DNA from 2 places in the Candidatus Filomicrobium marinum genome. Region 1 is predicted to be linked to the other one. Evidence: predicted binding sites of a transcription regulator. Region 1 holds the regulator's gene; the other holds the start of a gene.
What was found. The regulator LexA, encoded in region 1, represses DNA repair genes until DNA is damaged. The targets are predictions, from matches to a motif close to TGTTCNNNNTGTGTTCNG.

Region 1 (7,138 bases):
CAGCAGCAGATAGCAAACTTCAATGAAGTTAGACTGTTCCGCAAGCTGATCAATAGGATAGCCGCGATGCAGCAGGATCCCGGCGTCACCATCGATATAGGTGATTTTCGACGAGCAGTTTGCCGTTGATGTGAAACCGGGGTCGTAAGTGAAACAACCCGTGTCTTTGTAGAGCTTGCCGACGTCAATGACGTCGGGACCGATTGTACCTGCGCGAACCGCTAGGTCGGTCTTCTTGTCGTGCAGCGTGAGAGTGGCGTTGCCACTGGCATCGTTTTGCGCGGTCATGATGGTATCCCTCGAGTCAGGCGTTGCGGCTCGGGGCGATGATTGAAGGTAGGCCCGACGGGGGTCGAAAGGGCCGTCATCGCTTGAGAATGCAGCCCTCGTACTGCACATTCGCACGCGCGGCAAGATAACCTATGGTGGGATTGTCAGCTAGAACATCAGCCGAACTTTTTACGCAAGCCCGTGCCGAAATTCTAAGCAATCGACTGAATAAGTTGAGCCGATGCAGAAAAATACACCATGGCTTTCAAAGCCTTGAAGAGATTGGCTAGGCAACTTGATCTCGTAAGCGCGCAAGCGCTTCCTCACGGCCGAGCACGGCCATCACGTCAAAAACAGGCGGCGAAACCGTCGAACCCGTAAGTGCGGCACGCAAGGGTTGCGCGACCTTGCCAAGCTTCAGGTTTTCTTGCTCGCTAAAGGTCCGCACTTCCGTTTCAAGGTCGGCCGCTTCCCAGCCGGACAACGCTTCAAAACGCGGCAAAAGACGGCCCAGCATAGCCCGCGTATCGGTGTCCAAGAGTTTTTCTGCTTTTTCCTGCAGGTTAAGGGGCCGTTGCGCGAACAGATAGCTCGCACTGTTGATCAGTTCGACAAGTGTTTTCGCGCGTTCCTTCAATCCCGGCATCGAGGCAATGAGCCGAGCGCGGCCGAGATCATCGAGGCTCGTCGGAATATCGCGACCACGTTCAATCTCAGGCAAAATCGCTTCGGTTCGAGCGACGAGCTCCGCATCGTCCGTTGAACGAATGTAGTGACCGTTCAAGGCCTCCAGCTTGGCGAAGTCAAAACGCGCAGGGCTCTTGCCGATACCGTCCAAATCGAACCAGGAGATCATCTGATCGGTCGAGATGATTTCGTCATCTCCGTGGCTCCAGCCGAGCCGAACGAGATAGTTGCGCAGCGCGGCCGGAAGATAGCCCATCGCCCGGTATGCCTCGACGCCGAGGGCTCCGTGCCGTTTCGACAGTTTCCCACCGTCAGGCCCGTGAATCAGCGGAACATGCGCCCATTCCGGCACGTCCCATCCCATGAGCTGATAAATCTGCGTTTGACGAGCGGCGTTCGTGAGGTGGTCCACGCCGCGAACAACGTGCGTCACGCCCATATCGTGATCATCTACCACGACCGCGAGATTGTACGTCGGCGAACCGTCCGATCGCAGAATGATGAGGTCGTCTAGTTCTTTATTCGAGTATGTGACGTCCCCTTGCACATGATCAGCGATCGTCGTCTCCCCTTCGCGCGGAGCCTTCAAGCGGATGGCAAAGGGTTTGTCTTGCGGGGCATCCGAGGCCGGTTTGTCCCGCCACGGTGAGCGCACCTGGAATGGACGCTTTTCCGCCTCAGCTTCCGCGCGCATCTGGGCGAGCTCGTCCTGTGTCAGGTAGCAGCGATAAGCGCCACCCGCCTCCAGAAGAGCGTGGGCGACTTCGCGATGGCGCTCTGCGCGCGAGTATTGGGAGACGGGATCACCTTCCCAGTCCAGTTCGAGCCACTTCAAACCGTCGAGAATGGCGGCAACGGCCTCGGGACTGTTCCGGGCACGATCGGTGTCCTCGATCCGCAGTAGAAAACGTCCTCCCCGCGCTTTGGCGTAAAGCCAATTGAATAACGCTGTACGGGCCCCCCCGATGTGAAGAAAACCGGTGGGTGAAGGAGCGAAGCGGACGACGGGAGCGGTGCGGCCCGCCTTCGAAGGTTTTGTCATGAGCTCACATGTTTTGAGCGCAGTCGCGACATCAGCTGCCGCAACGGCTGGTTTTGTTTTGCAGGCCCTGTAGCATAGGCGAGCGCGAAGGTTAAGGAGCCGGTGAGGGGGGAGGCGGGACCGAGCCTATGACGCTTTTGCGGGACGAGCCCAGCGATGTGATTGCTGCCCCGCGCCGCACGGGGCTCTTACGCGCGCCCTTTGCATGGCTGTCTGCGCAACTCGAAGCGGAACGGGCAGGGTGGTTCTACTGGCAGCCCGTGGCTTTTGGAACAGGCTGCGCCTTATATTTTGCACTGCCCCTTGAACCGGCTGTTTGGTTCTTCTTAGCGGTGTCGTTGGCTGCGACGGTACTCATCATAATGCGGCCTAGCGCCACTTTGCTCGGCAGTCTGATTGCGTTCACCGGACTAGCAAGCCTCGGATTGGTTGCGGCAAAACTGCGGACCGAGTGGGTCCGCGCGCCAGTGTTACAAACGCAAATCGGGCCCGTGGCGGTGCGCGGAATCGTGGAACAGATCGAGCCGAAAGCGGAGGGGGGCGAGCGCTTAACCTTACGCCCCCTAAGCGTTGACAAGCTCACCCCAAACGCACTGCCCGCGCGCATTCGCGTGACTACGAGAAATCCAACGGCAGGCGTGAGCTTGGGAGATCAAATAACACTCACAGCCAACCTGTCGCCGCCACCGCGTGCGGCACTTCCAGGAGGTTATGATTTTGCGCGATACGCTTGGTATCGAGGCATCGGAGCCGTCGGGTATTCCACCTCTCCTCCAATTGTCATCGAAGACGGCGCACCAGAAAACCTCGCCCAGAAGCTGGAAACTTGGGTTGCACGCCTGCGCAAACATATCGGGGATCGCATAACAGCCGCGTTGCCGGATGAACGCGGCGCGATCGCGACGGCCCTGATCACTGGCGAGCGCGGCGGCATCTCCGATGCGACAAACGAGATTTATCGTGCGTCGGGCATCTATCACATCCTGTCGATTTCAGGCCTACACATGGCGATCATGGGGGGCTCTGTCTTCGTCGCACTACGCTTCCTCTTTGCACTCTTTCCGTCCATCGCCCTGCGCTTCCCAATAAAGAAATGGGCTGCTGTCGGCGCGATGTTCGGCGCTTTTGGCTATCTCATGATCTCAGGCGGTACCTTCGCCACGGTGCGCGCGTTTCTCATGATCACCGTCATGTTCTCAGCCATGCTGTTAGATCGCCAGGCCGTGGCCCTCCGTAACGTTGCCGTCGCAGCATTCATACTTCTCATTCTATTTCCAGAAAGCGTCATCGATCCCGGTTTCCAGATGTCCTTCGCCGCCGTGATTGCTCTGGTCGCAAGTTACGAAGCTATCAATCAACGGTTCCGTGCGCCGTCTGGTCCCCATCGCGGCGTGCACATGCGGTTCTTTTATTTTTTCAGCGGGATCGTTCTATCGACCATTATTGCCAGCGCGGCGATCGCACCCTTCGCCATCTACCACTTTCATCAAAACCAGCACTATGCGGTTCTGGCCAACCTCGCCGTAATCCCGATCTGCAATATCGTTGTCATGCCGGCTGCGTTGACAACGCTCGTCTTGATGCCACTGGGCTTAGAGACGCTGCCGCTCATTGTAATGGGGTACGGCATTGAAGCAATGACCGCGGCCGCCACCTGGGTTGCCGGCCTCAAAGGCGCTGTCAGCCTTCTACCAGTTGTTCCCAATGTCGCAATCGCTCTTGTCGCGGCGGGGTGCTTGTGGTTGACGCTGATGCGGTACCGCTGGCGATTGTTAGGCGTCCTAGTGATTGCTGCCGGCATTGCTCTTGCCCCAACTGCAGAACGCCCTGCGCTTCTTGTCGGCGGAACCGGGAATCTCGTGCTCCTGCGCGGAGCGGACGGCTTCCTCAACGGCCTCAGCAGTTCGCGCGATGAATTCGAACTCTCACGCTGGCTTGCGCGTGACGGAGATGCACGAAGACCTGCCGATGTAACCCGCGCACCCGCTTTGACCTGCGACGGTGTCGGGTGCGTCGGTGCGATTGATGGAAAGATCGTAGCCATCACGCGCCACCCCGCAGCGTTACGTGATGATTGCCGTCAAGCGCACATACTGATTGTCCAGGGCACACGTCCGCGATCTTGCACGCAGCCCCAACTCACCATCGATCGATCCGCATTAGAACGCGAGGGAACGCACGCGGTTTATCTCGACAAATCTGGCGCATTACGCGTCGAAACGGTTGAAGGCGCTCGGGGAAGAAGGCCGTGGACAGCGGCCTATCAAAGCACGGATGAAGCAGCGCCGTGAGACATCTCGGGGAGTATTCCCAGGATCCGCGGTTCAACCCGGGCCAACGCAATGGGGGAAAGCACAACCAGACAACGGCCTCCCCAGTGCCAGATTGGATCTCGGCAATGAATGCCAGGATGATGATTAGCGAAAGGGCTTCGGCAATTTCTATCCGCCAAACAACATATCAATACCGTCGGATCAATCCGATAAGCCGTCCCTGCACATCCACTTGATCGGGACCAAAAATACGCGTCTTGAATTGCGGATTGGCAGCTTCGAGAGCGACGGTGGAGCCTTTCTTACGCAAGCGCTTAAGCGTCGCCTCTTCCCGATCGACAAGAGCCACAACGATGTCGCCGTTCTCCGCCGTATGGCACCGCTTGATAATGACGATATCGCCGTCATGGATGCCGGCGTCGATCATCGAATCGCCGTGGACTTCCAGCGCGAAATGTTCGCCCTTAGCCAGAAGGTCGGGTGGGCAGGAAATATCATGGGTATGGTTCTGGATCGCACTAATCGGAACGCCCGCCGCAATACGGCCCATCATCGGCACGGATACCGTTTGGGAGTCGATCACAGTTGTGCTCGGCGCTGAGAGCTCGACTGGCTTGGAGCCGCCTCCGCCTTCGATCACGCTTGGCCTGAAGCCGCCGACTTTGACACCACCCGATTCTGAGCCTTCAGGAAGCTTGATGACCTCGATAGCGCGTGCTCGATGCGGAAGCCGTCGAATGAAGCCACGCTCCACCAATGCCGTAATGAGCCGATGGATACCAGACTTCGATTTGAGTTCGAGCGCGTCCTTCATTTCATCGAACGACGGCGGAACACCCGTCTCACTCATGCGCTCATGAATGAACAGAAGAAGCTCTTTTTGTTTTTGTGTCAGCATAATTTCAGCGCGCCCCGCTAGCCGCTTTCTCATCGGCGACGCGAGCTTCAGGCGTTCTCAAAACCAAGCCCGAATGGGCGTGGAGAACATCCCTCAACTCTCTCGCCGCGTTTAGGACAGAATCTGTACAAACCATGAACAGACACTAACCGTTCTTGACACGTTCTACAAGAGGGCGCAGCGAAGGTATTGAGAAATAGGCAGCCACCGACGACACAACTGCCTTACGTTGGCGGAGTGACTGAACTTGTCGTCGTTGGTGAAGATTGGATGTCGCGTCTAAATTTGTGGCCACAGTTTTTTTGAATTGATACCTGCTCCAAAGCTTCGAACTCACCCCTTAGTCGGCCAAGTTCTGCTGCGGTCTGACCATCACCTTTTATGAAGAACAACGACGGCCAGAAAAGCACTAGCCCGACGCCCATTGCGACAGCATCATTTGTGGATTTTGAATCTTGAATACCGGCGAGTTGAGCCGCCCGTTGAGAAATTCGGGCAGCTTCCGCGCCAATCTGATCGCATGTGTAGTTCTGATATGGAATTGGCGAAACGTATTGAGCCGTAATTTCGCTCGAAGCGGAGGCACATCCACCCAAAACTACACCGATCAATCCGACAAAAAAATTGCCGCGCATTGAGGTTCCTCCCCATAAATTGTGGGGAGATTAGACGTGGACTGAGTATTACTCAATTCAAATTAGGCAACTGATCAACAGCTTACATCATATTAGCTCACTGGCTGTTGTAGTTTTGCGTCGCGGGAGAAATGCCAGCGAAGGCGGCCTCAAAAATCAATACGCAGCACGTTGACGGACGCGCCTTCCGGAAGCGCTTCAGCATCGGCCGGGCGCACGATCAGACAATTCGCAGCCGACAGCGGCTCCAACAGCGATGAGTCCTGCGATCCCGCGGCGCGAACTTCCATGACACCATTTTCGCCCGTCATGAGACGTGCGCGCATATAGTGCTGGCGCGGCCCGTTTTTCTCGATTGCGTGGGTTAGCCGCGCAGTCATGAGAGCGTCGGTTCCAGTATCGAGGCCCAGCAGTTTGCGGATGAGGGGAACAACGAAGACGCGCGTACAGATCAAGGACGACACAGGATTACCTGGTACGCCGATCACGCGTTGCGCGCCACGACGTCCGAAGATCAACGGCTTACCTGGCCGCATAGCGATCTTCCAAAAATCGAGCGTCATGCCGTTCGCTTGGAGAACTTTGGCGACGAGGTCGTGATCGCCGACGGACGCTCCGCCGATCGTGACAAGGATGTCTGCACCTTCAGCGGTAGCGATCTTTTCAGTCAGACTGTCCACTGTGTCACGTGCAATGCCGATCAATCGCGCTTCCGCACCCACGGCTTCAGCCATCGCCGCAATGCCGTATGGGTTGGAGCAGACAATCTGTCCTGCCGCAACCGGTGTCCCGGGCTCGACCAACTCGTCGCCCGTTGCCAGGATTGCAACGACCGGACGGCGCATCACCGGGAGTTTGCCGTAGCCCATGGCTGCGGCCAGCGACAAATGCCTCGGGGCAAGTTTCAGGCCTGCAGGAAGAAGTTCATCGCCCTTCGTGAAATCACCTCCGCGTTTGCGGACATGCGCAGGATCCGGTTTGCCCTCGCGGACAACGACAACATCACCCTCGCGATCGGTATTTTCCTGGATGACGATCGCATCGGCTCCTTCTGGAACCGGCGCGCCTGTGAAAATTCTAACGGCCTGTCCCTCTGCGACCGTGCCGGCGAAGGGATGTCCAGCCGCAGCTTCGCCGATCACCGTCAAACGGGCTGGAAGCGTTGCCACATCTGCATCACGCACAGCGTAGCCGTCCATCGCGGACGCATCAAACGGCGGCTGGGAGAATTGCGCGGTCAACGTGCTGGCAAGAATGCGTCCGCGTCCCCCAAACAGATCAACCTCTTCCATCTCGGTTGCGCGAACGCCGTCGAGAATGCGCGCGAGGGCTT
Region 2 (7,138 bases), 910 kb from region 1:
CCATACTGGCGATGTAATCTTGACTGAGCCCAATGTGTCACGTGATCCACATGGGCCGCAATACAGATCAAAGTCAGGAAAATATGTTTGGCGGGCTCGGAATACGACGCCCAGCACGTTCGCTTAACCGCGCAAGATCATCGGCGTCATCCACATCATCAAGCTGTTCGAGCCAACACACTTGTAACCCGACTGCGTTGGCCAAAGTATCAGATAATGTTTCCGCATGCGACCAACGCACGCGGTCGAATATGCGCGCGATACGCGGACGCCGCCGCAAACCGACCAGCCAATACCCGCCGTCCGGAGAGGGACCTAGCACCACGTCCGCGCTTGCCAGAATTTTAAATGCGCTGGCGATGTGTTCGGATCTTATTTCTGGAACATCCGAGCCGATGATGACGACAGGGCCCGGTGGCAAGCCATCCATGACCCGCTGCATGCGTTGACCGAGATCGCCTCGGCCCTGCGCAATGCGGCGACAGGAGATCGGCCACACCGGTTCGTAGATACCTGAATCCGGCGCAACAGCGACGTAGGTCGTCCAGCGTCTCGCCTGACTGACGCGGCCGAACGCAGCAGCCAGACCCGCGCGATAAAAACTGACAGCCCGTCCAACACCGACACCCCGCGCTAACCGCGTCTTCACGCGTCCGGCAACGGGAAGCTTCGCCATCACAACGAGATGCCGCGCGAACGCAGTCGGGCTACGGCGAGCGCTTTCTTCCTTCATCAAGATTTCACGTCGGATTGTACGGCCTCTGCCGCAGCGTTGCGTTCATCGTCACTTACCGAGACGCCCTCGTAGAACCGTGCGATGCGCGTCACCGGGACACCCAACATGTACATCGCCAAACAAAGCTGATTGCGCGCGATACGTTTGAAATAGCCATCCTTGCGATAACGCGCAGCTGACGTGATCGCCCGCGACCGCAAGACGGCCAATCTGCTCCACCCAAGCCTGCGAACGATATCGAGGTCTTCCATGATGGCCATCGGGCGGTAACCACCGATCTCATCGAAGAGCTTTCGCGAAATCAGCAAGCCCTGGTCGCCATATGGCGCCCCCATCAAGCTCGCGCGTATATTCACCATCGTTTCCAGGAAGCGTGGCAGAGCCCCGTCATCATCGAGGGCATAGCGAAACACAGCGGCTGTCTGAGACCGCCGGCCACTCTCCACCTTTTCAATGAAAGCTCCGACCTCACGCTCCCATCCGGACTCGAGAATTGTGTCCGCGTGCAAGATGAGCAACCAATCTGAACGAGCCAGCGAAGCACCGCACGTGATCTGTTGACCGCGCCCACGCTCGGACTTCTGCCAGCGTGCGCCAGCCTGGTCCGCAATCAGCGCCGTCGCATCCTCGGAACCGCCATCTGCGATGATGACCTCGCGGACGACTCCGTCAACCGCACCCGGAACGAGTGCAGCCAGGCAGCCAGGCAGTGAGGCCTCGGCATTGAGCGTCGGGATGACTACGGAAATCATAGTCTTTGTCTCGCACGGAGCATCCTCGGACAACAAGCCATGTCGGCCCAACTCGATACAGCGAGTTGCAAGTCAGCCTCTATGTTCTTGATTTGTTCCGAGAACAGTTTTAAGTTTTGGCACTTTAGAACCCCTCTCCGCGAATTGCAGCCGTTTTGAACACCCGGTTTGACATCATGTCCCATCCCAACGAGACACCGCAAAGTTCAAGACTGATCCATGAGGACCGGCGCCGGGGGCGCGGCGCCCGCTCCAACGCCACCGGTCGTTTTGAAAATCAGACCCGCGAAGAATTCGACGATGGCTGGGAGGGCTTGCAAAGCCTGGACGGCTTCACAACGCGACTTCGCACCGATACCGCCCGAACCATCATCACAACTAATGACAGCCCTGACATCTCGTTCGACCAATCCATAAATCCATACCGAGGCTGCGAGCACGGCTGCATCTATTGCTACGCACGCCCATCCCACTGCTACTTGGGACACTCCGCTGGCCTGGACTTCGAAACGGAACTCTACGTAAAGCCGGAAGCCGCGCGCTTGCTGGAACGGGAACTCGCCAAGCCAGGCTATCGTGTCAAAACGATCGCGCTTGGAACCAACACGGATCCGTACCAACCCGTCGAACGACGATTAGCGATTACGCGCAGAATTCTCGAAGTCTTGGCCGCGACCGACCACCCCGTGGCCATTGTGACCAAATCCGCTCTCGTCACCCGTGATATCGACATACTTGCGCCAATGGCGGCCAAGGGCTTGGCCAAAGTTGCCCTATCTGTCACGACGTTGGACCGCAAGCTCGCCCGTGCGATGGAACCGCGCGCCGCGACACCTCCCAAAAGACTCGAAGCCATCCGCCAACTCAGCGCTGCCGGCATCCCGACCTTCGCAATGGTCGCCCCCATCATCCCAGCCCTCACCGATCATGAAATCGAAGCCATCCTCAAGGCCGTCCACGACGCTGGAGCCTTGGCGGCTGGCTACGTCCTGTTACGCATGCCCCTAGAAATCAAAGATCTTTTTCGGCAATGGCTCGAAACCGAGTTCCCTGACCGCGCACGGCGCGTGATCGCGTTAATGCAATCCATGCATGGCGGCCGCGACTACACGTCAACCTTTCACATGCGCCAACGAGGAACCGGCCCCTACGCCGAGCAGATCGCAAAACGATTTCGTCTGGCACTTAAACGCATCGGAATGGATACGCCCAACCTGCCGTTGCGAACGGATCTGTTCCGCAGGCCCACACCTCAAGGCGGACAATTTCCCTTGCTCTAAGGCACGTTGAAACGCTGGGTTAGATGCGTAAAACTGCACCCGCGAGTCTCAATGCGGTAACAGGCGTCGCCAAATCCCGTTGAAACTCGGCGTACGCGCTTTGCTTCTGAACCCCGGCACGGGAAAATCGCGGAATGAAGATTCGCGATTCACGCCTGCTGCCGACATTCGAGCTGGAGAGCGCCGAAATGGCTCTCATTCCGGGACCTATTGCCGGCATTGATGAAGCTGGTCGCGGACCTTGGGCAGGTCCGGTGGTAGCGGCTGCCGTGATTCTCGACCCCGACAACATCCCGGACGGAATTACCGATTCCAAAGCTCTCGACGAGAACGGGCGCGAAACGGTCTACGCGCGGATCGTAGCCACAAGCAGTTTTGCGGTAGGCATCGCAGACGTCGCACGCATCGACACAGACAACATCCTCAACGCCACGATGTGGGCTATGAGCCATGCTGTATCCCAATTAGAAATCGCCCCAAGGTTGGCTCTGATTGACGGCAACCGCGCCCCGAAAATCAAGTGCGCCACACGCACCATCGTCCGTGGTGACGCGAAATGTCTTTCGATCGCAGCAGCTTCGATCATCGCCAAGGTCACGCGCGACAGGATCATGCGTAAGCTCGCACGCGACTATCCAGCCTATGGGTTTGAACGCCACAAGGGTTATGGCACCCCCGAGCACCGTGAAGCTCTGAGCCGTCACGGCGTCACACCCCTGCATCGTCGCTCATTCAGACCCGTGCAATACGCACTGGGCCTCATCGCCGATCCAGATAACAACGCGACCCGTGCCACAGCGGAAGCCGACCTGATTTAAAACGCCCGGCAAACACGCGGACATTCCGCGTGCTTACTGGAAGTACGACATGATGACGACAGCGCCGAGCATCACCGTTGTCCAGAATGCCATCGTGCCGGTGGGCCACGTCCGTCCAAAAATGCCCTGTGGCCCATGATGGCTATGCACGAGGCGGTAAAGCCGCATCGCTGTCGCCGTCACCAGATCCACAAACCATTCCCAGGTGTATCCAGCAAAGCGATCGAGGAAAGCCGCAATGGCCGGTCCTGGCCGCCGCCATAGCCAATCCACGTCAAGCGTAATCGTGTTGGTTTGCTTCAGCCAGCCGAGCGTCAGGTAGAAGGCCAACGCGCCGAAGAGCAGGAGCTGAAGCTGATAGACGATATGGTCCGGCGTATAGGGCTCGTAATCCACCGGGTAGGGAAGCATCCCGTAAAGGGCTGCCGGGAACACCCCGATCCCGACGCAGAAGATCGACAGAATGATCATCGCCAGGCCCATATTCCACGGCGGATCTTTCGGCCGGAGACCAGAGTCCTTGTGGAAAAAGACGAACCAGGGAACCTTGATATCGGGCAGGAGAACACCTGCGGAAGCCACGACCAGCAGGAGATACACAGTCTCCATATGCTCTTTCGCAGCAGCACCGCTGATCAGTGATTTGGCGATAAAGCCTGACGTCCAGGGAAATGCCGAAATCGAAAGCGCGCCGATGATGCAACACACAGCCGTCAGCGGCATCGAACGGAAGAGGCCTCCGAGTTCCGTGCACTTGCGCTTACCGGTGGCCAGAAGCACTGATCCCGTCGCCATCAGCAACAGCGCTTTGTAAATGATGTGAACGAAGGCATGTGCCGCAGCGCCATTGAGCGCCATCTCGGTGCCGATACCGATCGCGATCACCATGAAGCCAACTTGGTTGACGATCGAATACGCCAGGATGCGCCTCACGTCGTTTTCCAGGATCGCGTAGATAATCCCGTAAAACACCATGACAAAGCCGATGGGAATTAGAATTTCCGTTCCGGGAAAACCGCGCAACAGAACGAAAACCGCCACCTTTGTCGTGAACGCGGACAGGAACACCATCCCCGTCCAAGACGACTCTGGATAAGCATCTGGAAGCCACGCCGATAACGGTGGCGCGCCGGCGTTGATAAGAATTCCAGCCAGGATGAGCATGCGCGGCACGGTCGACGTATCCATCGCTGTAAACGCCGTCGATCCAGTGGCAGCGATCTCTCCTGCAATACCTGCCATGAGCAGAGCGCCGCCCAGCATATGGATCGCGGCATAGCGCATCCCTGCCGGTCGCGCTTTCGCGCCGCCACACCAGATAACCACCGTGGACGCGATCGCCATCACCTCCCAGAAGATGAAGACGGTAATCAGATCGCCGGCCATAGTGACGCTGATGGCGCTTCCCGCATAGACAAACGCCGCAGCCAGTTCGAGCGTATTTTGCTGCCGAAGCGCGAAGAGCCCGCCCAAGAATCCCATGAGGGAAAACACAGTCGCGAAAACGCGCGCCAGTTCGCTTGTCTGAACGAGGATGAGCTCAAAGCCAAGGAAGGGAGTTGTCAGCGTTGCGCCCAGCGGCGGCGTCCAAACGAGCCAAAGCGTCACAACAGGCAACACAATGAGCACGAGCGAGCGCAAGCCGACGCGCGCTAACAGCGGCATCAACAGGCCGCCTAAAATGAGGACTAAGCCGGGAGGGATGATCAGACTAGTTGTCATAGTAGCTGTCTGGCCTCTTGAGCAGCGTGCCGAACATCTTTGCGACGGCGATGAGTGCCATGCACGTCACGAAACCAACCCACGCCCCAAATCCAAATGTGCCATCGATGCCGAAGTACGAATGATGCTCAACGGTAAAGTCGGCGAGCACGAGGAGAACAAGCGCGGCAATAAACAGCTTCTTGAGCAACCCGATCGTCGCGGGCCTCGCGAGCCAATAGTCTTCGCCTCTTTCTCTATCTTTGCTCACGATCACCCCGCCACCATTAGTTGCGCCAGATTGAAGGGCACGCTCGGGAAGAAGAACAACAGCACCGTCATCGATGCCGTCACGGTCAACGCAACGACGATGGGCCAAGGCGCCTCGCCGTGATCGTCATTATGACCGGCGTATTGCGCGCCCACTGCGTGCCCGGCAACGACCTTTTCGGGCTCGCGAAAGAATGCCCGGATAATAATGGGCAAGAAGTAGCAGGCGTTTAGCACCGTAGACAAAACGATGACCGCGATGACGAGCCAGTCCTGTGTCGTTGAGGCAGCCGACAACATGAACCACTTTCCGAAAAAGCCTGCTGTGGGCGGCAGGCCAATCATCGCGAGAGAACCGACAGCAAAGGCTGTCATCGTCCAAGGCATCTTCCAGCCGATGCCATTGAGCTCGCTAATCTCGGTCTTATGCGCCGCCGTGTAGATGGAGCCTGCCGCAAAGAACAACGTGATCTTCGCCACGGCGTGCCCAGCGATATGCATCGCCGCCCCGATTACGGAAATCGGCGTCAGAATCGCCGCTGCCAACACGATGTAGGAGAGTTGCGAAACCGTTGAATAAGCCAAACGCTTTTTCAGGTTGTCCTGCCGCAGCGCGATGATCGAAGCTGTGAGAACCGTGAAACTCGCAGCCCACAAAAGCCACGCGCCAGTTCCGGCCTCCGCAAGCGTCTCGATACCGAAAATGAAAACGATCACCTTCAGAACCGTGAAGACACCAGCCTTCACCACGGCAACGGCATGGAGAAGGGCGCTGACGGGAGTCGGCGCGACCATCGCTGCGGGAAGCCAGAAATGACCTGGCATGAGGGCTGCTTTTCCGATGCCGAAAATAAACAGCACCAGAAGGCCGCCCATAAGGACCGGACTGACCTTGTCAGCGAAAATGCCGCCAGGCGTAAAGTCAAGCGTCCCGGCAAAAACCCATGTCGCGATGATCGCCGGAAGCAAAAGCACCATCGACGTGCCAACGAGCATGAACAGATAGACGCGCCCCGCCTTGAAAGCGTCGGGAGTCGCTTTGTGCGTCACCAACGGATAGGTCGAGAGAGTGAGCAGCTCATAGAATATGAAGAGCGTGAAGAGGTTCTTCGAAAAGGCGAGCGCGATCGTGGCGCCCAGCGCAACCGCAAAGCAAACATAGAATTGTGTCTGCCGCGGCTCGTTGTTCCCGCGCATATACCCGATCGAATAGACCGAGTTCACGACCCACAAAGTCGAGGCCACGAGCCCGAACAGCAGCCCCAATGGCTCGACCTTGAAAGCAAAATCGAGCCCAGGGGCAACGCTGAACCCAACGATCTCAGGCCGCGCCCCATCGATGACGTGCGGATAGAGATTCCAGACGACCGTCGCGAGTGCGACCGCCGCTACGAGCGTGACGCCCTCCCGAATATTCGGCACGCGCCAACACAGCGGAATGAGAACCGCCGCAATGTAAGGGATCACAAGAGCGGCGAGCATCAGTTGCTCAGGTGTGAGGCTAAGCATTATTTGAGCCCCCCAAGCAGCAACGTCGCGATCTGGTTGCCGATATCGACCGTCAGGCGCGTATCAAAACCG

Region 2: a site for LexA is predicted at 1,571-1,588, ahead of YBN1229_RS17740 (PA0069 family radical SAM protein). Genes of this name have one in related genera too.

The regions. Positions count from the first base shown of each region.
Region 1 covers NZ_LN829119.1:2,886,445-2,893,582, forward strand. Annotated here, with positions in the region: gene gltA (citrate synthase) at 1-288, opposite strand, end outside; gene gltX (glutamate--tRNA ligase) at 557-1,999, opposite strand; gene YBN1229_RS13515 (ComEC/Rec2 family competence protein) at 2,128-4,290, shown strand; gene lexA (transcriptional repressor LexA) at 4,460-5,170, opposite strand; gene YBN1229_RS13525 (hypothetical protein) at 5,395-5,805, opposite strand; gene YBN1229_RS13530 (molybdopterin molybdotransferase MoeA) at 5,955-7,138, opposite strand, start outside.
Region 2 covers NZ_LN829119.1:3,792,656-3,799,793, reverse strand. Annotated here, with positions in the region: gene YBN1229_RS17750 (TIGR04282 family arsenosugar biosynthesis glycosyltransferase) at 74-733, opposite strand; gene YBN1229_RS17745 (TIGR04283 family arsenosugar biosynthesis glycosyltransferase) at 733-1,488, opposite strand; gene YBN1229_RS17740 (PA0069 family radical SAM protein) at 1,665-2,768, shown strand; gene YBN1229_RS17735 (ribonuclease HII) at 2,903-3,586, shown strand; gene YBN1229_RS17730 (Na(+)/H(+) antiporter subunit D) at 3,620-5,308, opposite strand; gene YBN1229_RS17725 (hypothetical protein) at 5,298-5,558, opposite strand; gene YBN1229_RS17720 (proton-conducting transporter membrane subunit) at 5,561-7,066, opposite strand; gene YBN1229_RS17715 (monovalent cation/H+ antiporter subunit D family protein) at 7,066-7,138, opposite strand, start outside.